Regions from separate parts of the Butyricicoccus sp. AM32-19 genome, predicted to be linked through region 1. Evidence: riboswitches for the same ligand, from Rfam matches in the RefSeq annotation. Region 1 holds a riboswitch; the other holds the start of a gene.

Region 1 (11,210 bases):
TGAAGCGGCTTTTTCGTATTGCATGCGCAGTTTTTGCAGCAGCTGCCCTCTCGATGGGCGTTACCGCAGCAGCAGTAAATGATGTTGTGGATATGAGTAATTCCACTCACGGTTATGTTACCGTAAACTACTCCTCGAGTGCAAGGCTCAAGGTTGGTATTCAGTACAACGGCGGCAAGACTGTATTCTATGATTGCCCGAGCGGCAAGGATGCTTCCTTCTCTCTCGATAAGGGCAACGGCAAGTACACCGTAACGCTGTACCGCAACGTTTCTGGTACGTCCTATCAGCAGGTCGAGTCCAAGTCCATGAACGTAACCGTTAAGGACAGCTACACTCCGTATCTGGTCTCCACTTCCGAGGTTCAGTTCTCCAAGGGTGATACGGTATCCGCTAAGGCTGCTGAGCTCTGCAGGAACGCCAAGACCGATGAGGCTAAGGTTATCGCCATCTACAACTATATGGCAAGCCGTTATACTTATGATAACAAGCTGGCGAATGAGATCACCAGCGGCACGATCACCAAGTACATCCCGGATACCGCCGCTACCCTGAAGGGCACCACCGGTATCTGCTACGATTTTTCCTCGCTGTTTGCAGCAATGTGCCGCAGCCAGGGCATCCCGTGTGCACTGACCAAGGGTTACGCCGGCTCTAGCTACCACGCTTGGAACAAGGTAAACCTGAATGGCAAGTGGTATCAGATTGACCTGACCTACGCGGTTACCCGCAGCGTGAAGAACGCAAAAACCCTGCATGACTGTGTATCTCCGCTGACCTACACCAGCACTAGCGATGCGCTTGCAGTAGCTGCGGCTTAACACTTTTTCATTTCATTTTGTATGCAAATGGTCCTGATGGGATATGTTTATGCCCAATCAGCGGCGATTTCTTGCATAAAAAACGATTCCGGATTGAAACTCTTCTTCGTTTTTACAGTATTTGCTTGTTGTTCGCGGGCATTTATGGTATACTAAAGAAGAGGATCCGGAGGATTTCTGTCCTGCGCAGGCAAAGGGCTGTGTATGCAGTCCGGCGTGTCTGCCGACAGAAAAGATCGTAAAATTCTGTGCATGACTTCCGTAAAGGGGTACAGGTACAGACAAAGGCACAGCCGGTGAAAACCGGTGTCGCAAAGCTAAATGGGCCTAAACGGAAGACTTTCTTCCGCATGGCAGCCGGCTGCCAAAGGTGCTTTATACCCCCTTGCAGAGCTATGCGCGCTGTAAAGGGGGTATTTTATTTGGAGGTTGAAACTGCATTGCATTCTGAGATTATCGCAAACCCACAAACACATGATCTGTGCGGCTCGTTGAGGAGCAAGTTGTACAGACAAAGGCACCATCGGTGAAAGCCGGTCTCGCAAAGCCAGGGGCCTAAACGGAAAGTCTCTTTCCGCATGGCAGCCGGTTGCCAGAAATACATTTGCAATCCCTCTCGATCAGCATGCACGCTGACCAAGGAGGTATTCCTATGTTAAAAAAGAATATGCGTAAACGTCTGCTCGCAGGAGCACTTGCGACTATCATGGCGCTGACCATGTGCCCGACCTGGGCGCTGGCCGGCGATGAAGGCATCACCACCCTTCCGTCACCGGAAGACCAGATGCCGGTTGTTGACAGTACTCCCGCAGAAGACACCATTCAAAAAACTCCCGATGCTGAGACCCAAGGACAGACTGAGCCTCAGGATACTGCACAGGCAGGACAGATTGAGAATCCGGATCCTGCACAGGCACCGTCCGGCGGTACGGACATCGAGGAGACTGGCAATAATAGCAGTTCCAATGAAAATGATTCTCAGAATAATGATGCAGTAAGCAATTCTCCGGCAAATGAAATTGCAACGACGAGCGGTAATAGCGATAACGCAGTTGATGTTTATGCCAATAAGGTTCAGACCATCGAGGCTGAATATTGGCTGACCAACCGTCGGGCAGTCGGTGACGATGGCAACTCGATGACCATCAACGAAGCTGTTGTCGGCAATGGCAAGGCTGTTACCGACCTCGCACCCGCTGAGCGCGAAGCAACTGCAGACGCGGCCTACAACACCGTTTTCTGGCAGGCTCGTGTGCATGCCAGCAACAAAAAGCAGACTGACTAGGGTGGCGATGACAAGACCGCTAAGGGTACCGAAATCACCAATATTCGCTACAACGACGGTCAGCTTGAGTATCAGGCAAAGAATTCGCCTAAGTGGACTGCATTTGCTGAAGGCTCTCAGCTTGTATTCTACTATCTGATTCGCACTGAGTATTCTCAGATGGTTCAGATTGACGTGTCCGACTGGACTGTTAATGCTGAACCGAACTGGATACAGTATCCTGAACGCCGCAGCGTAACTTATCAGGTTATTATTAAGGATGGTCTCGATGCTGGTAAAGAGCTCCGCAGTGAGACGTTCTGGTACAATTCGGCCGTTAATGTTTCTGCGGTACGTGTTCGTCAGACGGAGACTGCGGATTACATGATTGATAGTGTAGTACTTGACCCGGAGGGTCTCGGAAAGCCTGAGAAGGTAAATGGTGAGTATCAGTTTAGCCTTGATCTTGCTAAGGTTACGAATGACGAGCGCAATGCTACCGTTAAGATTTATGTTTCCGCAACTTCTCATAATTTGACTTATGATGCGAACGGCGGTACGCTTGCTGACGGCAGCTACAGCAAGGATAAGGTTTACCCCAAGATGGAGCTGACGCTTCCGACTGATGCAGAAATTACTCGTGAAGGCTATAGGTTCGACGGTTGGTACGATGAAGCAAACAATAAGCCGTACCAGACTGGCGATCGGATGCCGAATGCAGACCTGACTCTGTACGCAAAGTGGACGCCGAAGTCCTACAAGGTAATCTACCAGAATGAAGATGAAACCACGTATGAAGAAGAGTCTCACGATGTTAATTCTGAGGTATCTGTAAAGAAAGACTATCCTGAAAAGGACGGCTTCACCTTTACTGGTTGGACGCTTGAGACGGAGGGTGTAAAGATTACTGACGGCAAGTTCACCATGCCTGCACATGATGTTATCTTTACTCCGAACTACGTGAAGAATCCGGATCCGGAGTATAAGTACACCATTAACCAGCATTTCTACGATGAAAATGGTGACGAGATTGCCGACATGGCTTTCTCGAAGAAGGGTACTGCTGTTAAGGGTACGTCGATTGCGTCTCTCTACGCGGACTATGCGAAGAACCAGCAGAACTACGTTTATGTTCCGTCTATGACCACGATTACCCCTGCTTCGCAGGACGGTAGGCTGGTAGAAGTTGTAACCATTAACCTCCACTACTACCTTGACGCCAAGGGCGACCGGGAGAAGCCGGAAGAGAAGGGTGACGGCATCCCGGACGCATGGGAATACCGTCTGACCTTCAAGGTTGTAAACGGCAACTGGAACAATGACACTAACGCTGGCGTTATCGTTTACGTTCCGTTCAATGACGCAAACGGCAACGCAATCGAAAAAGTCGTTATTCCGGACGGTATTCCGACTGCTGGCGAAAAGCCGGCTGCTGGTTACTGCGAAGGCAAATGGGATACGACCCCTGTTGTTGGTGCGACGGTTGCAAACGACACCGTATTCACCTACACCTACGCTACTGTACCGAAGTACGCGTACGCCATCGAGCACTACAAGTACAATCCGACGACTGAGAGATATGAAATTGTCGAAGCTGATACCGAAACCGGTACTGCAGCATTGAATGAGACCATTACTGCCAAGTCGAAGGGTTACACTGGTTATGTGCTGAATCTGCATGCAGATGGTTACCTTGCAAGCGGTACGGTGACTAAAAATGCAGATGGCACTGTTCCGAAGCTGACGCTCAAGCTGTTCTATGATCCTGACACCAAGGGCGATTCCAAGGATCCCGAAAACAAGGGTGACGGCATTCCCGATCGTTACCAGTACAAGGTAACCGAAAAGGTAGTAAACGGCAAGTGGGACAGCCACACGAAGGATAACAAGGACATTATCTTCTACGTTTCCACGATTAACATGGAAACTGGCAAAACGGTTCAGCCGAAGCTGGTTGAATCCAACATCGCACAGGCAGGCAATACCCCGGACGCTGACTATCGTGCTGGCAGCTGGAATGTTGAGCCGAAGGTTGACATGGAAATCAAGGCTGACACCGTCTTTACCTACACCTACGCAAGAAGATCTTCTTCCGGCGGCGGTGGCGGCGGCGGCCGCAAGCCCACCGTTACCATTCCGGATGATGTACCGACCGGTCTGAACGGCGATGACCACTATGCTTACATCGTAGGCTATCCGGACAGCACCGTTCGTCCTCAGAACGGCATTACCCGTGCTGAGGTAGCAACCATCTTCTTCCGTTTGCTCACCGATGAGACCCGCAATGCAAACTCCACCAAGTCCAACAGCTACTCCGATGTAGCAGCCGGCGCATGGTACAACCACGCTGTTTCTACGCTGAGCGCTATGGGCATCGTGAAGGGCGACAGCCAGGGCAAGTTCAATCCGAATGCGCCGATCACCCGTGCGGAGTTCGCTGCGATCGCAGCTCGTTTTGACGACAAGGCCAACACGACCGCTGTTGACTTCAGCGACATTGCATCCCACTGGGCAAAGAACGAAATCAGCGCCGCTGCCAACAACGGCTGGATCAACGGTTATACCGACGGCACCTTCCGTCCGAATAACAAGATCACCCGTGCTGAGGCGATGATGCTCGTAAACCGCGTCCTCAAGCGCCTTCCGGAGACTGCAAAGGATCTGCACAACGACATGATCAAGTGGAGCGACAACTCCGATACTTCCGCATGGTATTACCTGGCCGTACAGGAGGCTACGAACAGCCACTATTACGACATCAAGGGAAACAAGCACGAGAAGTGGAGCAAGCTGCGCGAAACTCGTGATTGGACCGAACTGGAAAAGTAAATACTTTCCTATAAGGGCGAACGAATCCCCCGGCCATTGGTCGGGGGATTTTATTGCGCTGATAGTTTTTTCTAAAGGAAACAAATTTCGGCAAATTTTTCTTGTTAAAATTATAACATATTGTCCTTGTGGTTTTTATATCATAGGTTCATAATAGGGATTGCCGAAAGGGAAAAAGAGGAATTCCAAAAGTAGGCTTTTCGGTGATTTTTATGCGAAAGTCATGCTTTCGCAGCCGGTATAGAGGAGGAGATAATATGATCAGCTTTATCGTATGCTTATTATTATTGATCACCGGCTATCTTACTTATGGTAAAATTGTGGACAAAACCTTTGGCCCGGATGACCGGGAAACGCCGGCAGTTCGCATTAACGATGGCGTTGACTACGTTGTCATGCCGCAGTGGAAGCTGTTTCTGGTACAGCTGCTGAACATCGCCGGCCTTGGCCCGATCTTCGGTGCCCTGCAGGGCGCCCTCTGGGGCCCGGTCGTATTCCTGTGGATCACATTCGGTACCATTTTTGCCGGCGGCGTACACGATTACTTCTCCGGCATGATCAGTGAGCGAAACGACGGTGCCTCCATCGCAGAGGTTACCGGCAAGTACCTCGGTCACACCATGCAGAATATCATGCGTGTGTTCTCAGTTGTACTGTTGATCATGGTCGGTACGGTATTTGCAGTCGGCCCGGCCGGTCTGATCGTTACGCTGTGCAAGAGCAACGGTGTGTCCGGTGTGCTTTCGACCACGCTGTTCTGGCTGATCCTCATCCTGGTTTACTATTTTATTGCAACTTTTATTTCGATCGATAAGATCATCGGTAAGGTATACCCGCTGTTCGGCATGTGCCTGATCATCATGGCGGTCGGTGTTATCATCGGTATCTTCACCAACCCGAATTACACCATTCCGGAGATTTGGTCTCACCTGTACAATATGCACCCGTCCGGCACGCCGATTTGGAGCTTTATGTTCATCACGGTTGCATGCGGTGCAATTTCCGGCTTCCATTCCACGCAGTCGCCGCTGATGGCGCGCTGCATGAAGAACGAGAAGCAGGGTCACTTCGTATTCTACGGCGCAATGGTAGCCGAAGGCATTATCGCACTGATCTGGGCGGCAGCCGGCTGTGCTCTGTATGAGGTCACCGGCGGTCTCAACACCGGTCTGGCGGAAGCGCTGGCAGGCGGTCAGTCCGCAGCGATCTATGATGTATGCTCCAAGACTATGGGCGGCGTTGGTATTGCTCTGGCCATGATCGGCGTTGTTATCTGCCCGATCACTTCCGGTGATACCGCATTCCGTTCCGCTCGTCTGACGCTGTCCGACTGGTTCCACATGGATCAGAGTTCGTACGCAAACCGCCTGAAGCTGTGCATCCCGGTACTCGGTATCGGCGCTATCCTCGGCATCGGCAATGCAACCGGTCTGATCGACTACACGGTTATCTGGCGTTACTTCAGCTGGACCAACCAGACGCTCGCTATGATCGTTCTGTGGGCAGCAGCTATGTACCTGTTTACCGAAAAGAAGAACTTCTGGATTGCAGCTGTTCCGGCTACGTTCATGAGTGCAGTTTCCTGCACCTACTTCATCCTCGCACCGGAGTGCCTCGGCAGCCTGTTGAACAGCAAGACAGCGGACGGCACGGTAATTTACAATACCGCAGTGGCGTACCCGATCGGTATTGTATTCGCGGCACTGCTGCTCGCACTGTTCATCCGTGCGACCAAGAAGCGCGGCGCAAAGAAATCTGCTTGAATATAATAGCATTGCTGCAGCCGGCCGTTCCTTTGTGCGGTCGGCTGCGGCCATCCATAACGATAATTGCGGGGTGACGGAAAATGTTGAAACCTTATCCGCTCAGCGCGGGACGTATTGATGACGCGTCGCTTGCCGAGGATAAAAAAACCTGTCGGAAAATCGGTCCGTGCGGCATCGGCAGGCATGCCCTCTATTTGAACAGCTTTTTTATTGACCGGCGGTATTATGTTCCGTTTTCCATGGTAACGCGTGTGTACAAGCGCGTTGCGATGAGCAAGGGCGGCTTTTCCGGCAAGGGCATTTTCGCCACGCTGTCCTATCTGGTCGTGGAGTTCGACGGCGGACAGAAGGTGTGCAATTTCAAGTACGAGCAGCAGGTCGATGATTTCCTGAGCGTTATCCGAGCTGAGCACCCGTCTATTCCGTGTGTCAGCGCGGCGGCCGAGCGGCGCATTACCGAGGAGAAGACCCGCCGGGAGGAAGAGGAGCGCAATCGTCCGCCGATGAGCGCACAGGCGGAGGAAACCGTGCAGGCACTCAATAACGCAATCGACTATCTGGAGCGCCGTCCTGAGCTGACCGAACGACTGAGCGCAGCCGCAAAACGCCGCCGGAACTTTCAGTGCACGAACGGCAGCTACCGCTGGGCCGCTATGGCGATCACACTGCTTGGATTTGCGGCGCTGGCTTACGGTATCGTTTCCTTCGTGCGTCACGGCTCGTTTTCGATTTATTTTACGCTGTTCGGCCTTGCCGCGATATTTACGTTTGCAGGCTTCAGCGTCCTGCCGACAGCACGCAACAACCGTACCTCCATCATGCAAAATGATGCACAGGCACAGGAGAAAATGCAGGCTTACCTTGCGGACTATCTGAATTTCCCGCTGCCGGCCCGCTATGCACATCCGGTTGTGCTGCGCCGCATGCAGCGTGCCGTCATGGATGGCCGCGCAGTGACCGCTGCGCAGGCGCTCGACGTTGTGAAGGTTGACCTGAAGGCGCTGAATGCGGATGTCACCGTCTCGCAGGAGGAATACGATGAGGTTGTCGCCATCAAGTCCATGTTCCTCAATGCGGAGTATCAGTAACAATCAGATGATACAACTATCCCTCCCGGTTACTGCCCGGGAGGGATAGTTCGATTTGGGCGGTTCTGCTTTCATGATAAGAGCTTATTCTGTAAGCGAAAAGGACATTCCCGAGGGGTGGGAATGTCCTGCGAAAAAGAGTATCGATATGATCTGATTTACGAGCACAGTCCGCATTTTGCACATGCAGACGGTGTGGCAGCGCAGCCGCCGAGGGCTGTCTCGCGCAGCTCGATGGGGATGCGGCGGCCGACCGCATACATGGTATCGAGCATTTCATCGAACGGGATAAACTGGTGAATGCCCGCGAGCGAGAGCTCAGCGGCAACGAGTGCGTTGGCTACACCTGCCGCGTTGCGGTTCTGGCACGGATACTCGACCAGTCCGCCGACCGGGTCGCAGACCAGACCGAGCATGTTCATCAGCACGGTGGAGGCCGCGTCAAGGCACTGTTCAGGCTTGCCGCCCATGAGCTCGACAGCTGCGCTGGCCGCCATTGCGGAAGCGATGCCGACCTCAGCCTGACAGCCGCCGACCGCGCCTGCAACGGTTGCGTTGCGCATGGCGAGGTAGCCGATCGCACCGGCGTTGAACAGGGCGTCAATCAGCCGTTCGTCCGAGATGTTGTAGCGGTCCTGCAGGGCAAACAGCATACCCGGCAGAACACCGGCGCTGCCTGCGGTCGGTGCTGCGACAATCAGACCCATAGAAGCATTTACCTCAAGTACTGCCATCGCGTACTGCGCCGCTTTGTGCAGCACATCCCCGCAGATGGAGCGGCCTTTGGCCGCGTGCTGCGCCAGTTTTTTTGCTTCGCCGCCAATCAGGCCGCCCATGGACTTGACCGGCGTTTTGAGCGGTGTCAGCGCGGATGAGCGCATGATTTCAAGCGCCCTCTTCATACGGTGCGTGACCTCATCACGCGTGGTTTCGCCCAGCTGGCACTCGCGGCGGCGCATGATCTCGGAGATGGGGAGCTGCTGCTGCGTGCAGAGTGCAAGCAGCTCGGATGCGTTTTTGAAATCCATAATCTGCTCTCCTCCTTACGGTTCGATGATCATGACGTCGTGGACGTTGGGATTGTTTTTGAGCGGTTCCTCAATGCCCTCGGGGAAATGACCGTCCGACTCGACGATGGTGTAGGCGGTGTTGCCCTTGGACTCGCGGAACAGGCGCATGAATGCAATGTTTACACCCTTGTCGCTGAGCACCTTGGTGATGTGCGCCACGACGCCCGGCTTGTCCTGCTGAACGACGATGACCGTGCTGTATTCACCGGTAAAGTCAACCTCAACGCCGTTAATGCGCGCGATGCGGCACTTGCCGCCGCCGAGCGACTCACCGCGGATGGTCATTACCTGACCAGCGGCATTCTCCATGCGGATGTCCACGGTGTTCGGATGAACATCGGTCTCGGTCTCACACGGCGTGAATGAGTAGGACAGACCGCGCTCGGTCGCAATCGAAAACGAATTGCGGATGCGGGTGTCATCGGTCGAAAAGCCCATGATGCCGCCGAGCAGTGCGCGGTCAGTGCCGTGGCCGTGGTAGGTCTTGGCGAACGAGCCGTACAGGGTGAAATCCACCTTTTTAAGCGGCGGCGCGATCATCTTATGCGCCAGATACGCGATAACGGCGGCACCGGCGGTATGCGAGCTGGAGGGGCCGATCATATTCGGTCCCAGCACATCAAAAACACTGATAAAGGACATAGGGGATTCTCCTTACTGAGCGGAGGATTTGCAGATAAACCGGCGGTAGATGGTCTCTACGATCACACCGATCGCGTTGTCGCCGGAAACATTGCAGGCGGTGCCGAACGAGTCCTGCGTGATGTACAGTGCAACCATGATGGCGCAGATCGGGCCGCTCGGGTCGCCGGCCTCGGTGCCGAAGATCATGTACAGGAAAGGCAGGGCGGTCATAATGGAGCCGCCCGGCGCACCGGGAGACGCCACCATGGCAATGCCGAGCGTCATGATGAACGGGATAACGGTGCCGATGGAGATGGGCAGCTGGTTCATCAGGCAGACTGCGGTAGCGCAGGCGGTAATGGTGATCATCGAGCCTGCCATGTGGATGTTCGCGCACAGCGGAACCGTAAAGTTGCGGATTTCCGAGGAAACGCCGTCTGCCTCAGCGCACTGCAGGTTGACCGGAATGGTAGCCGCAGAGGACTGGGTGCCCAGTGCGGTTGCGTAGCCCGGAATCTGGTTGCGGATGAGCGTGAACGGGTTCTTGTGGCTGACCAGACCTGCAATTACGAACTGGATGCAGATGCAGATCAGGTGCATGATGATAACAACGATGAATACCTTCCACAGAATACCGAGGATAGCAAAGGTCTTGCCGGACTTGGTCATATCGGTGAACGTGCCGCAGATGTAAAGCGGCAGCAGCGGAATGATGACCTTGTGCAGTACGCAGTCAATGATGCCGGAGAAGTCGGAAACGCCGTTGTACAGCGTGTCACCGATGGTCTTGCCGCGCAGGCTGGACATGCACAGACCGAGCACAAACGCCGTAACAACAGCGGACAGCGTGTTCATCAGCGCCGGGATTTCCAGGCTGAAGTACGGCTCCAGCGAGTTGCCTGCGGTTGCGGCGATCTTGTCGAGCGCATCTGCACTCATGAAGTGCGGGAACAGGGTGTCGGCTACAAAGAACGAAGCCGAGCCTGCGATCAGGGTCGAGCAGTAGGCGATGGCAACCGTGATGAGCAGCAGCTTGCCCGCGCCGCTCTTGAGGTTAGCAATGCCCATGGTAACATACGCGAGGATCATCAGCGGGATGATAAACGACAGGAACTGGCTGAAGAACGACGAGAGCGTTACCACAAAGCGGCAGAAGCCTTCCGGCAGGAACTGGCCGAACAGGATGCCGACAATAATGGCGATGATGAGCTTGGGCAGTAATCCGAGTTTGAATTTTTTCTTTTCTTCCATTTCTTTTTCCTCCTTTTTGGCGGGCAGCACCAAACAATTTGAACTGCGGCACTTTGCGGAAAGCGCACTTGTTCGGTTATGCGGTGTCACCCTTTGCGGCGCAGACCGTTTGTTTGCCCCTCTGTGGTCTGCTGCCGTGGAAGTCTGCCGAGATTTTTGCCTCCGGACACAAAAAGAACCGCCTATTTTAGGCGAAATGCAGTAAAATAGGACGCGGTTTTTGTGTAAAAAGGATAAATAAAAAATCTGTGGTAAACCTCCAATTTCTTTCTTGACCTCTTTGCAGATTTAGTATATTCTGTTTAATGGGTTAAGTCAAATTCATATATTTTATCATTTCGATTCAAAATATTGATAATATAGGGGAGAGAGGGAAATCCATGGAGCTTCGGCAGCTTGCAACCTTTATTCGAGTAGCACAGTTTAAGAGTTTTTCACGCGCAGCAGAGAGCCTCGGCTACTCACAGTCGGCGGTAACGGTGCAGATACGCCAGCTG
Region 2 (11,210 bases), on a different contig from region 1:
ATCGCGCCCTCGTGATCGTCCTAACAGCTTTCGCAGTAGGTGCGACCGTCGTCATCGTAGTAGGCGCTATAGGTGCGGATGATGCAGTCGCAGTCGTGGCACAGCGAATAATGCTCGTCTTCGATGGCGTTTTCCGCATAAATCTGTTCGTCGCAGTGGTCACAGATGACGGTTAAACGGTCGGCGCAGTCCTCGCAGAGCCAGTCGCCTTCTACCTCAAACATATCTTCAATCGGATGTTCTGCACCGCAGTTTGCACAAATTCTTGTCTCTTGCATTGGTTGTTCCTCCGTTTCGTTTGTAGGGTTTTAATATTCATCCGCCAGCAGCATAGTGGAATATGTCCGGTCATCAATCACGAACACCTTCGCGTCCACCGCGTCCGGACATTCCACTTCAAGCTCGTAACGATACGGCGGCTGTTCCTGCTCGTAGACGATGTGCTGACCGGTTGGCGTTGTGGTAAGGATAAACACTTGCAGGTAATCCTTTCTCGGCACTTCCATCGTCAAGACTATGTGCCACATGAGGTTGACGAGCCATGCGGGAATTTCGCGCTCCACGCCACGTGTCAGAAATTTTTGATTGTTGAACATCTTTGCTTCCTCCTTTTTGACAAAAAGTAAGCTCCTGAGAATATCTCAGGAGCTTCTATATCTATAATATATAGTTAAAAATGAAGGAAAAACAGAAAAAGTTCTCGCACTGCAACGCGTATTCAATAGAGAAATTCATTTTTGTGTAATTTTCGTAAAAGTGGGGATGTACACTTCGTTTTTACAAAAGAGACGAAAAATTGTGACATAAGACGCGAATTCCATTCGATTGAAAGCGCAGATTCGTCAGCCTCTTTCTGCGTTCTTCCGTTTTACAGTTCCTCGACCGACATGATGCCTTTACGCTCGCCGACCAGTGTCATCAGACGGTTTACCGTGCAGCTGCGCGGCAGGCGCAGTGTGAAGATGGCACAGGCATTGTGCTCACCGTTTTCCGCCGCACGGGTGATCTGGATATTCAGCACTTTGACATCACATCTGCGGTACAGCTGCAGCACATCGTCCAGACACGTTTTATCCTCATATTCCATATACACATTGATCTCGGGAACGTGCTCCAACACACGGTACTCCAGCCGCGAGAACACAAGCTCGGCGAGCATGATGAACACGGTCGCGAGAATGCCGCCCTCGTAGAAGCCGCCGCCAAAGGTGAGGCCGATGATGCCCGAGGTCCAGAGACCAGCCGCCGTGGTCAGACCCTTGACGCGCTGCCGCTTGGTAACGATGATGGTGCCCGCACCGATGAAGCCAATACCCGCAACAACTTGTGCACCGAGGCGCGCCATATCTGTAAAATAGTGCATATTCAGATACAGATACTGACTCGTCAGCGTGGTGATGGCCGCGCCGATGCAGATGAGGATGTGCGTGCGGAAGCCGGCCGGGCGGCGCTTGTACGAGCGCTCGATACCGATAATGCCGCCGCAGATGAGCGCGCAGGCCAGACGCACGAACACGGAAAGCGTCGTCACGTCGCGCAGGCCGTCAAAAACAGATAACATAGCAGTCCACTCCTTACAGCTCTTCGATCATGCAAAGGCAGTCCAGCTCCGCCAGATCGGAGAGAAGCTGCGTGTGCGGTATTTTTTCATTGAGGCGGATCGAGAAGATCGCACTTGGGTGCAGCGCCTCGCCACTTTTGTTCCGCTCGATATCGATGTCGTAGATCTGCACGTTCTGCGCTTTCAGCTGATTGATGATGGTACTGATGTCCCCGAGCGAATGGAACTCCATGTACAGATTGATGTCACGCGCGTTCTCCTGTATGTACGCATCCACAATTGGGAACAGGCGGATGCTGAGAAATATCATCGCGAATGCGATGAGCACGCACTCGTAAAATCCTGCGCCGACCGCAAGGCCGGTGCAGGCCGACGCCCACAGACCAGCGGCAGTGGTCAGGCCCTTGACCTGCTGGCGGCCGGTAACGAGAATGGTTCCTGCGCCCAGAAAGCCGATGCCGTTGATGACCTGTGCGCCGAAACGCGAAACGTCGGTTTTTATGCCGATCTCTGCGCAAATATCCGACCACGGCCCTGTCACCATGGTAAATTCGTACAGGCTGAGCAGCACGGTCAGCGCCGCGCCAAGACAGACGAGCATATAGGTGCGGAAACCGGCCGGACGGCGCTTGCGTCCGCGCTCCAGACCGATGCAGCCGCCGAGCAGCATCGCAAGGGCGAGCCGCACTACGACCGAGGCGAAATGAAGTTCGCGCAGGTATTGTATCATTCCACTCATTTGATGTAGGTTCTCCTCACTCGATAAAAAGTGCACACGCTGCCAATATGTATGCAGCGTGTGCAGCTTTCTACAATAGATTTCAGTATTTACTTTGCGAATCGACAGTCTGCCCAGCAGGCGTTATGGTCGGACAGCTCGGGACCTGTGAACTTCGCCAGCGCGCTGCCCGGCTCGGCCCAGGTGCAGTCCTTCGTTTCGGTCGAAATCGTGCCGTGATCGACGCATTCCATGCCGCGCGCCATCAGCCAGTCCAGCTTGAGCAGCATGCTCTTGCCGCCCGGCATCGGCTTGCGGCGCGTGCCCTCGATGCTGCTGAACTCGCGGTAGGAGAAGCCGTTTTCCTCCGCCTGCGGCAGAACGCGCTCGTACTGCTCAACGTGCTCCATATGCTTGGAGAGACGCTCCGGGTCGTTGAACAGCGCGGTGAAGCCCGGAATGTCGTTGCCGTCGAACGTATTGGTGTTCAGATCGCCGCCGATCATGACCGGTGTGTCCGGCGCGAACGAACGCTTGATCTCATCATATACGACTGCCATCTGCGCTTCGCGGCCCTCGCTGTCCGCGCGGTTCTCCAGATGAACGCTGACCGCGCCGACCTCGCGTCCGCCGATGTCGAGCGAGCAGACGATGGCAACGCGCGCACCGATACGCTTCTGACGGTCATAGTACCAGTTGTACTGCTCGGGCATATGGACGACCTTCGCCCAGCGGATGGGCCAGCGGGAGAACAGGGCGTTGCCGTGGAAGCCCTTGTTGTCCTCGGGATTTACCAGCTCGATAAACTCCAGACCGTAGGCGTAATTCATGCCGATGGATTTCGCGATTTCGTAGGCAACGTTGCAGTTGCCCGAGCGGACCGCGCCGTCATCCAGCTCGTTGGCGTAGATGATGTCCATGTTTTTGAGGTCGGGGCACATATTGAGAAAGTCGATGGTTTCGTGAAGCGTCTGGCCGCGCTCGATGTTGAATACAACGTGGCGCAGCGTTTCGGGCACCTCGGCGGGCGCATCCACGAGGTTGTGCACCTCGCACTGCTGATACTGCGGGATTTTTTCCATGACCTTGAACTGGCCGAGCGCCGGGACGAGATTACCGAGTTCGATGCGTTTTTCGTAGGACAGGGTTTCCATTTGTTACACGCCTTTCATATAAATGGTGGATATTTACAGAATTTTATTTGCGGTAGAATATGGGGGCAGCCGGCAGGAATGCTTGACTCCGCCGGCTGTTCCATATAAGGGAAGAAAAAGATGATGCGTAAAAATGAGGGAGTGCGGGGGAAAATCAGGCGTTTGCGGTCGTCTTTGCTGCTTCGGCAGCTTCGCGCTGCTTCATCTCGGTGATAATGCGCGGATAGATCTTATCGAGCTTGTAGAAGATCAGCAGAACGCCGATGCCGCCCCAAGCGATGATGTTGCCAATGATGTAGATGGCGATGAGCATCTGAGACTGTGCGGCATTGATGGTTGCGGTGCCGGCGAAGCCTACAAGGCTCATCAGGGCGCCGAAGATCGCGCTCGTCATGCCGGAGCCGAACTTCTGGCCGGCGGTGGTAGCAGATACCATCAGGCCCTGTACACGGATGCCGCTCTTCCATGCGCCGTACTCGATAACGTCAGCCAGCATGGAGTATTTTACGCCGCGGAAGCAGCCCTTGCCGATGCCGCGCATGACGCAGGCAAACAGTGCAAGATTGAGGGCGCTCGGGTTGATGAACAGGGAGACCGTGCCGATAACGGCGACGATCGCACCGATCAGCGCTACGTTGCGCTTGCCGAACTTTGCGATGAACGGAGACAGAACAAGAACGGTGACGATCTGCGGAATGGATTCGAAGGATGCGAGTGCGCCGAGCAGGTCGCGGTTGCCGAGAATGTACTGTGCGTAGTATGCGTTGCAGGTGCCGGTAACTGCCTCATAGAAGGACAGGAACACAGCGAGCATGAAGAACATGATGAAGTACTTGTTGGTGACGCAGAGCTTGATGCCCATCCAGAGCGGAACGTTCTTGCCGTCCTTGGTCTTGGTCTCTTCCTTGACGCGCTCGTGGCAGTTCTTGAAGCAGATGAACAGCATGATGATGGAAACGATGGCGTAGAGGATGGAAACCTCGATCCATGCCTGCTGGGTGTCACCCAGACGGGTAACCAGCGGGAAGGTAATGGCGGTGATGACCATGTTGCCGAGGGCGGACATACCGGTACGGAACAGGTTGACAACGGCGCGCTGGTCGGTATCGCGGGTCATCAGGGTAGCTAGCGTTGCATACGGAAGGTTGAGTGCGGTGTAGACAACGGTGGTGCAGAAGTTATAGGTGATGAAAACGTAGATGCCCTTGACGATCGGGGTTGCGGGCGGAACGGTGAACAGCAGGATGGCTGCGATGCCGTACGGAATCATCATCCAGAGAATCCATGCACGGGATTTGCCGTGCTTGGAATGCGTGCGGTCAACCAGATGACCGATAAGTACGTCGGAAATACCATCGAAGAAACGGGAGAACAGCATGATGGTACCGATCATAGCCGCCGAGATACCGACTACGTTGGTGTAGAAGTAAATCAGCAGCGAGGTGGTCAGGGCGTAGACAACGTTGCAGGCAACATCGCCGAGGCCGTAGGAGAACTTTTCCTTGAGATGGATCTTCTCAAATTCCTTATCACCCGCGAAAGTCGGGTTGCTGGATTTGCCCATGGTTTTGCTCAGTCCTTTTTTATTTTTCTTTTACCAGTTGCAGCGATACAGACCGTCCGTGCGCCGGGCGCATCGGGAGTGGGTCTGCCTTTGAGACGTTGTCCGGACTCGTCTCTCGCTATACCCTTTCAGTGGAAGTCCGTTCCACCGAACATCTACAAGTATAGCACTGAGCGGAATAAAATTCAATAAATCATATTGTAAAAAGAACAATATTCAATTTTGTGCATTCTTCACAAGGTCGATGTTTTGTGATACAATGAAATTACTATATGATGCGGAAGTGCAGGGTGATTGCATGGACAAGAACGTTTATGCCGCAATTCAGTCGCAGTATTCGACTTTATCCAAGGTTGGAAAGCGGATTGCGGACTATATCTTAGCCGATCCGGTACATATTACCTCGATCAGCATTCAGCAGATGGCGGCCGAGCTTGATATCGCGGAGTCGAGTATTATTCGATTCTGCAAGATCGTCGGCTGCGCGGGCTTCAGCGAGGTAAAGCTGCTGCTGGCGAAATATTCTCCTAAGTCGGTGCGCACGATTTTTGAAGATCTGTCCGAAACCGATAGTATTTCGACCATTTCGGAGAATGTGTTCAGCCGGAATATCGACACGCTCGAGCGGGCGCTCCAGCTGCTTGATTTCGAGAAAATCGAGCAGGCGGTGGGGGTGCTCAACCGGGCGGAGAATATCCTCATCCTCGGCGTCGGCGCGTCCGGCACCATCGCGGAGGACTTCTACATCCGCCTCATGCGCATCGGCATCCGCGCGGTTTCGCTGACCGATTCGCACCTGATGCAGATTCAGGCGAGCCAATGCGGCCCGGATACGGCGGTCATCGCCATCTCGCATACCGGCAAGACGCGCGAAATCGTGTCGGCCGTGCGTACCGCGAAGGAGTGCGGCGCGCCGACCATCGGCATCACCGGCTATCCGGATACGCCGCTCAAAGAGGTCAGCGACATCTGCCTTGAGCTGTATTCGCCCGAGCAGCTTTTCGTGTCGCCGCGCGTGGCGCAGTTCTCCCTCATCGACACGCTTTATGTCAGCCTCGCTATCCGCCGCAAGGACAGCGTCGTACAGAATATTGAACGCATGAATGAAGTGCTCCTGCCATTTCGCATTGATTGATCATTTTTGATCCTGTGTGTGGAATTTGATGCTTGAAAGATATATTGCATCATTGCATCTGTATCGTATATGTGCTGTGCTCGGATCAAAGAGATTATGCTAACGATCTAGCATTGTTTCAGTCAATGCTGTCCTTGTATCATGTTCCCGTTTGATTATTGCGATTAACTGCGCCGATAAAGCAGCGCCAATCTCGCGATATAGCACATCTCTGACGGCAGCTCAGATTGCCAATCGGGAACATCAGCGAAAATATATCAGCCAAACTCTTCATCTTCCACAGGATCAAATTATATTCTACAGCGCGAAAGAAAACCTTATCTGGATGTGTTGATGCGGAAAATATACGGCTACATGACCCAATAGGTATGTTTACAAATTCACCTCAAAAAAACTCCATAATCCCCGCCCTCAGCACCCTCCACTCCCGGCCAACCTTTACGGCCGGGAGTTCTTCATTTGCGATCATCTTGCGCACCTGCTGGCGCGTGGTCTTGAGCAGGGTTGCGGTTTCTTTTACGGTCAGGATTTCATCGTTCGGCATAGAAAACCTCCATCAACATAGGTGAAAACGCATTTCACTTTAATTCATGTATGCTTATTCTAATGTTGGCGATCAAACGTCAAATCATGCTGTCTAAGCAGACTCAAGCACCCTGAAACAAGCCTTTATCCGAACCATTTCCAGTACGTTAACTCGATGAATGCTTATTGGCGCCTTTGAATCTTTCATTGGAATTTGAATATTGGCCGAACTTAACCGCACTGTAGTGGAGGATAGGAAAGGATTTCTTGAAAATATCCAAACGATCTTGAACATCCGCCTTGCGGTCATAATACAGATTGCAGGTCAAATCACACCTCGACAGCTTAAACCCTTTGAGCCGCCGGTCAATGCCGATTTTATCAAGGATATTTCGCAGACGGTGCTTTATCTGCTGTACAGACTTTTCGTCAGCTTGAAATAATGCAGTCGGTTCATAGGTACTGGCGAGCAGAGAAGACGGGTTGACAATCAGTATCAGCCAGCACGGATGCGAGATGGATTGCCCTAAGTGAATTTCAACGTCGATGGACTTGAACTGCGGCATCTGGTAATACGACGAAAGTCCTAATTTCCCTTTGCCGGTACAAATGCACTCGTTTTGTTCGATAATATTCTGGATTTCGGAATATTTGCATTGTAATTTTAGTGAAAAGGTGTGGATGCCGTACTCATTCGTAATCATTTGCTGTTCCTCCGTTTCTGAGCGCATACTGTGCAGCGTTTACAGGTTTTCGGCTCATGCTGCAGCATTTTGAAAAGACTGTCATCGGTCGGAAACACGGATTTCGACTTGGTTACCTTCCTGAGCTGATGGTTAAAGCCTTCAATCGTGTTGGTCGTATAGATCAGCCGCCGAAGTTCTTGAGGAAACTTGAAATAGGTACTGAGATTTGCCCAGTTATCCCTCCACGACTGAGAAATTTTGGGGTATTTCTTGTCCCAGTGTTCTGCGAACGTGTCTAACGCGTCCAAAGCAGCCGGTTCATCTACCGCTGCGTAGACTGCTTTCAAGTCAGCCATAAGTGCCTTCAAATCCTTGTAGGAGACATATTTGCTGGAATTTCGAAGCTGATGGATGATGCAGTTCTGGATTTCCGTCTTGGGATAGACCGCCTCGATCGCCGCAGAAAAACCGGTCAAATTATCCGTACAGGCAATGAAAATATCCTCGATGTCCTGGCTGATGCTGGTCTGATTTTTCCTCAGCACCTTGGGGTCAAATTCGCTCTTGCGATCCCGCGGCACAGATACCTCTACATCGCCAAAACTGGTGCGCAGGGTTTTGCTGCTGTGCCCATTCCGGCCGTTATCCGTGTCCTTGTTCTTGTAGTCATACCGGTTGTAGCCCAGCTGATCGTCCAGCTCGGCCTCCAGACCGTTTTCCATGAACTCGGTGTTAGGTTTAAGTCTAGTCTGCCACATAGCCTCGATTGCGGTAATCTCTCCGGCACGCCATCGGGAAACAACCCGCTCGTAGTTGTCCGACAGCGGTATCGGCTTGCGTCCGGTGTACTGGCTCTTTGTCTTGGCAATGGCGATACCCTCGCGCTGGCGCTGGAGGATGTACTCGCGTTCGAGTTCTGCGACCGCCGCAAACGCCACAGTCGGCGCCATTGTCAGAAACAAACACAATGATACTATTGTCGATAACAATCATTTTTTCATAACTTTCCCTCCTCATTTTATCTGTCTTAACGGCTTCAAATTTAAATAAAAAACGCTTTCAAGACATGGCTACTCATGACTTGAAAGCGTTTTTATATCTTTGTTGGAACAGCACAAAAGGGCAGAGTTTTACTTGCTCTGCGAGCAGTGTATTGCACCGCGAATCAGCTTGCCATATTCTTTTGACGGCGTACACCTCCTTCTGCCTAATAAAGCGCAGAAGAGGTTAACAGCGTCTTCGCTGATGCTTACAACCGGCTGTCATTGCGGCGTTCGCCGCCTTAGACTCTTCCGGCTTTGCGTCCCCATCTTTCGCTGGGTTTGCCTATCTCTCAGGCACCGTGTATGTACCTGATTTTTGATGGTTATACCATAATTTGTATAAGTACGCGATTGGTCTGCTATACAATTCGCGTCATAAAAACGATATTTCGTGCAGCAATCTGATGAATATCACCGTTCGGATAGCACAGCTGCGCTGCGCTTGCCTGTCTGTACACGCGATAGTTTCATCCGGTGGACGCAGTACGGAGAGTGTGCTTTTTATTTCCACTGGGTGCGGTACTGATGTGGGGTAATGCCGGTGCTCTTGCGGAAGGCCATAATAAAGTGCGAAGCACTGGAGAAACCGCAGTTATCTGCGATGGTCTCAATACTCTGCGAGGTGGTGAGCAGCTGCTGCTTTGCGGCGCTCAGACGCACAGTCTGCAAAAACTGATGCGGTGTTGCTGACTGGTATTCCTTAAACTTACGCATATAGTAGCAGGTGCTGAGCGCAGCACGCTGGGACAGGTGTTCGATGGAGAGCGATTTGTCCGCAAAATTGTACGTCATATAGTCGGCTGAGTCCTGAATGGCGATCTCGAGATCGCTTTTTTTCTTTTCCCCGAGCACGAGCACGAGCAGAACGAGCAGCTTGTTGATCGTCAGGGAAATAATATGAGGATTGGGCTGGTTCTGGTGCACCGAGACCATGATGCGGCGGACACATTCCTCAATCTCGGCATTGCTTCCGGTGGGCAGGATGAACCCGTGCGTATTGAGGATAAGATGTGTATAGGCCGTGCTGCCGTTGCCTGCAAAGTGGAACCAGCGCATGCGAATCGGTGTGAGGGCGTGATAGCTGTGCGGTTCTCTGCAGTCAAGCAGGATCAGGCTGCCGGGACCGGCGGTGCGTGTTTCACCGCGGTAGGTGACCGACAGTTCGCCTTCATCTACAATAAGCATCTGGCAGATATCCAGATAATTACGCTGCATACCGTATGTTTCGTCGCAATGGTAGCTGCCTGCGTGCGGAACATGGTACAGGTTAGTCGCGGTGAAGGCATCTGCATCGTGGTAATAGCGGACAGAATCTGCCAGAATACCCATATCATTAAGCATAATTGGTGTCAACTCCTTTTTTGTACCATATCATGGCATGGAAATGCAGTCATTCGCTTTTCTTATACAATTATATCAAAAAATGATACTGATAAAAAGTATAAAATTTTGATATTTTATTATTATCCTGTGTAGTGATGAATGTGAGAATTTGATATATGATAGGTACAACGAAAGGGAAACGAACAAAAACGCAAAAAATAGTTTCTTTTGAGTTAAAAAGACAAAGGGAAAAGAAAAAACAAGAATAGGAAATTCTACAATATAATAGGATTTTCTTGTTCAGAAGAGGGGTTGAAACATTTGATTATCATTTTAACATTCATCGCCTTCACCGGTCTGGTGGCCTTGATCTCATGGTACAAGACCAAGGAGGAGAACCTGTCCACCAAGGAAGGCTACTTCCTTGCAGGACGCGGACTGACCGGCCTGGTCATCGCCGGTTCACTGGAAATGACCAACCTGTCCACCGAACAGTTGGTCGGACAGGCCGGACAAAGCTACTCAACCAACATGGGCGCCATGAGCTGGTCGGTAAACGCAAGTATCGCGCTGCTGGCGCTGGCACTGATCTTCCTGCCGAAGTATCTGAAAGCCGGCATCACCACCATTCCGGAATTTCTGGAGGTTCGATTTGACCGCACCACCAAGCAGATCATCTCGTTCCTGTTCCTGCTCGGCTACATGCTTACTTACCTGCCGACCGTACTGTACTCCGGTGCGCTGGCCTTCAACCAGATTTTCCATCTGGATCAGCTGTTCGGCATCACCACTTATCAGAGTATTGCGATCCTGTGTGTTGCAATCGGCGTTATCGGTTCCATCTACGCAATCTTCGGCGGCCTGAAGGCAGTTGCGGTATCCGACACCGTAAACGGCGTGGGTCTGCTGATCGGCGGTCTGCTGATCCCGATCCTGTCCATCTGCATCCTCGGCAACGGCAGCTTCCTTGCCGGCATTCAGGACTTCATCACCAATGTTCCGGCGGAAAAGTTCAACGCGGTCAATCCGGCGAACGCTCTGCCTCCGATGATTCCGTGGCCGGTTCTGTTCCTCGGCATGCTGTTCAACAACCTGTTCTACTGGTGCACCAACCAGTCCATCATCCAGCGCACGCTGGCTGCCAAGAATCTGGCACAGGCACAGAGAGGTGCTGTATTCACCGCATTCCTCAAGCTGCTGGACCCGTTCTTCATCACCATCTGCGGTCTGCTGGCTTACCGCTTCTTCGGAGACGGCCTGGCAAACAGCGACCTGGCATACCCGTCTCTGATCACCACGGTTGTTCCGAACTGGCTGCTCGGCATCATCGCAGCGGTTCTGTTCGGTGCGATCCTGTCGTCCTTTAACTCGGCACTGAACAGCTGTGTAACGCTTTACACGCTGGACTTCCACCGTCCGCTGTTCAACCAGACCGCAAGCGACTCTCATCTGGTAAGAGTAGGCAAGCGTGTTGGTACCGGTCTTGCGATCGTATCCATCT

Evidence for each region. Region 1 has a riboswitch for cyclic di-GMP ahead of DW806_RS04090 (hypothetical protein). Riboswitches for the same ligand answer to the same signal wherever they lie in the genome.
Region 2: linked by a shared signal. The riboswitch ahead of DW806_RS16115 (transposase) and the one ahead of DW806_RS04090 (hypothetical protein) in region 1 are both predicted to bind cyclic di-GMP.

Annotation. Positions count from the first base shown of each region.
Region 1 covers NZ_QUIX01000003.1:55,928-67,137, reverse strand. The annotation lists gene DW806_RS04095 (transglutaminase-like domain-containing protein) at 1-821, shown strand, start outside; cyclic di-GMP riboswitch class I at 1,098-1,190, shown strand; cyclic di-GMP riboswitch class I at 1,328-1,418, shown strand; gene DW806_RS04090 (hypothetical protein) at 1,474-2,106, shown strand; gene DW806_RS04085 (S-layer homology domain-containing protein) at 2,266-4,914, shown strand; gene DW806_RS04080 (carbon starvation CstA family protein) at 5,172-6,677, shown strand; gene DW806_RS04075 (ATPase P) at 6,761-7,768, shown strand; gene sdaAA (L-serine ammonia-lyase, iron-sulfur-dependent, subunit alpha) at 7,927-8,796, opposite strand; gene sdaAB (L-serine ammonia-lyase, iron-sulfur-dependent subunit beta) at 8,812-9,480, opposite strand; gene DW806_RS04060 (dicarboxylate/amino acid:cation symporter) at 9,493-10,713, opposite strand; gene DW806_RS04055 (LysR family transcriptional regulator) at 11,094-11,210, shown strand, end outside.
Region 2 covers NZ_QUIX01000014.1:62,554-73,763, forward strand. The annotation lists gene DW806_RS15765 (hypothetical protein) at 21-278, opposite strand; gene DW806_RS11415 (DUF960 family protein) at 309-596, opposite strand; gene DW806_RS11420 (MgtC/SapB family protein) at 869-1,561, opposite strand; gene DW806_RS11425 (MgtC/SapB family protein) at 1,575-2,300, opposite strand; gene DW806_RS11430 (endonuclease/exonuclease/phosphatase family protein) at 2,390-3,433, opposite strand; gene DW806_RS11435 (MFS transporter) at 3,588-4,997, opposite strand; gene DW806_RS11440 (MurR/RpiR family transcriptional regulator) at 5,296-6,132, shown strand; gene DW806_RS11445 (helix-turn-helix domain-containing protein) at 6,518-6,676, opposite strand; gene DW806_RS11450 (hypothetical protein) at 6,825-7,361, opposite strand; gene DW806_RS16110 (IS256 family transposase) at 7,358-7,888, opposite strand; partial or broken gene DW806_RS16115 (transposase) at 7,883-8,101, opposite strand; cyclic di-GMP riboswitch class I at 8,591-8,680, opposite strand; gene DW806_RS11460 (helix-turn-helix domain-containing protein) at 8,888-9,727, opposite strand; gene DW806_RS11465 (solute:sodium symporter family transporter) at 10,031-11,210, shown strand, end outside.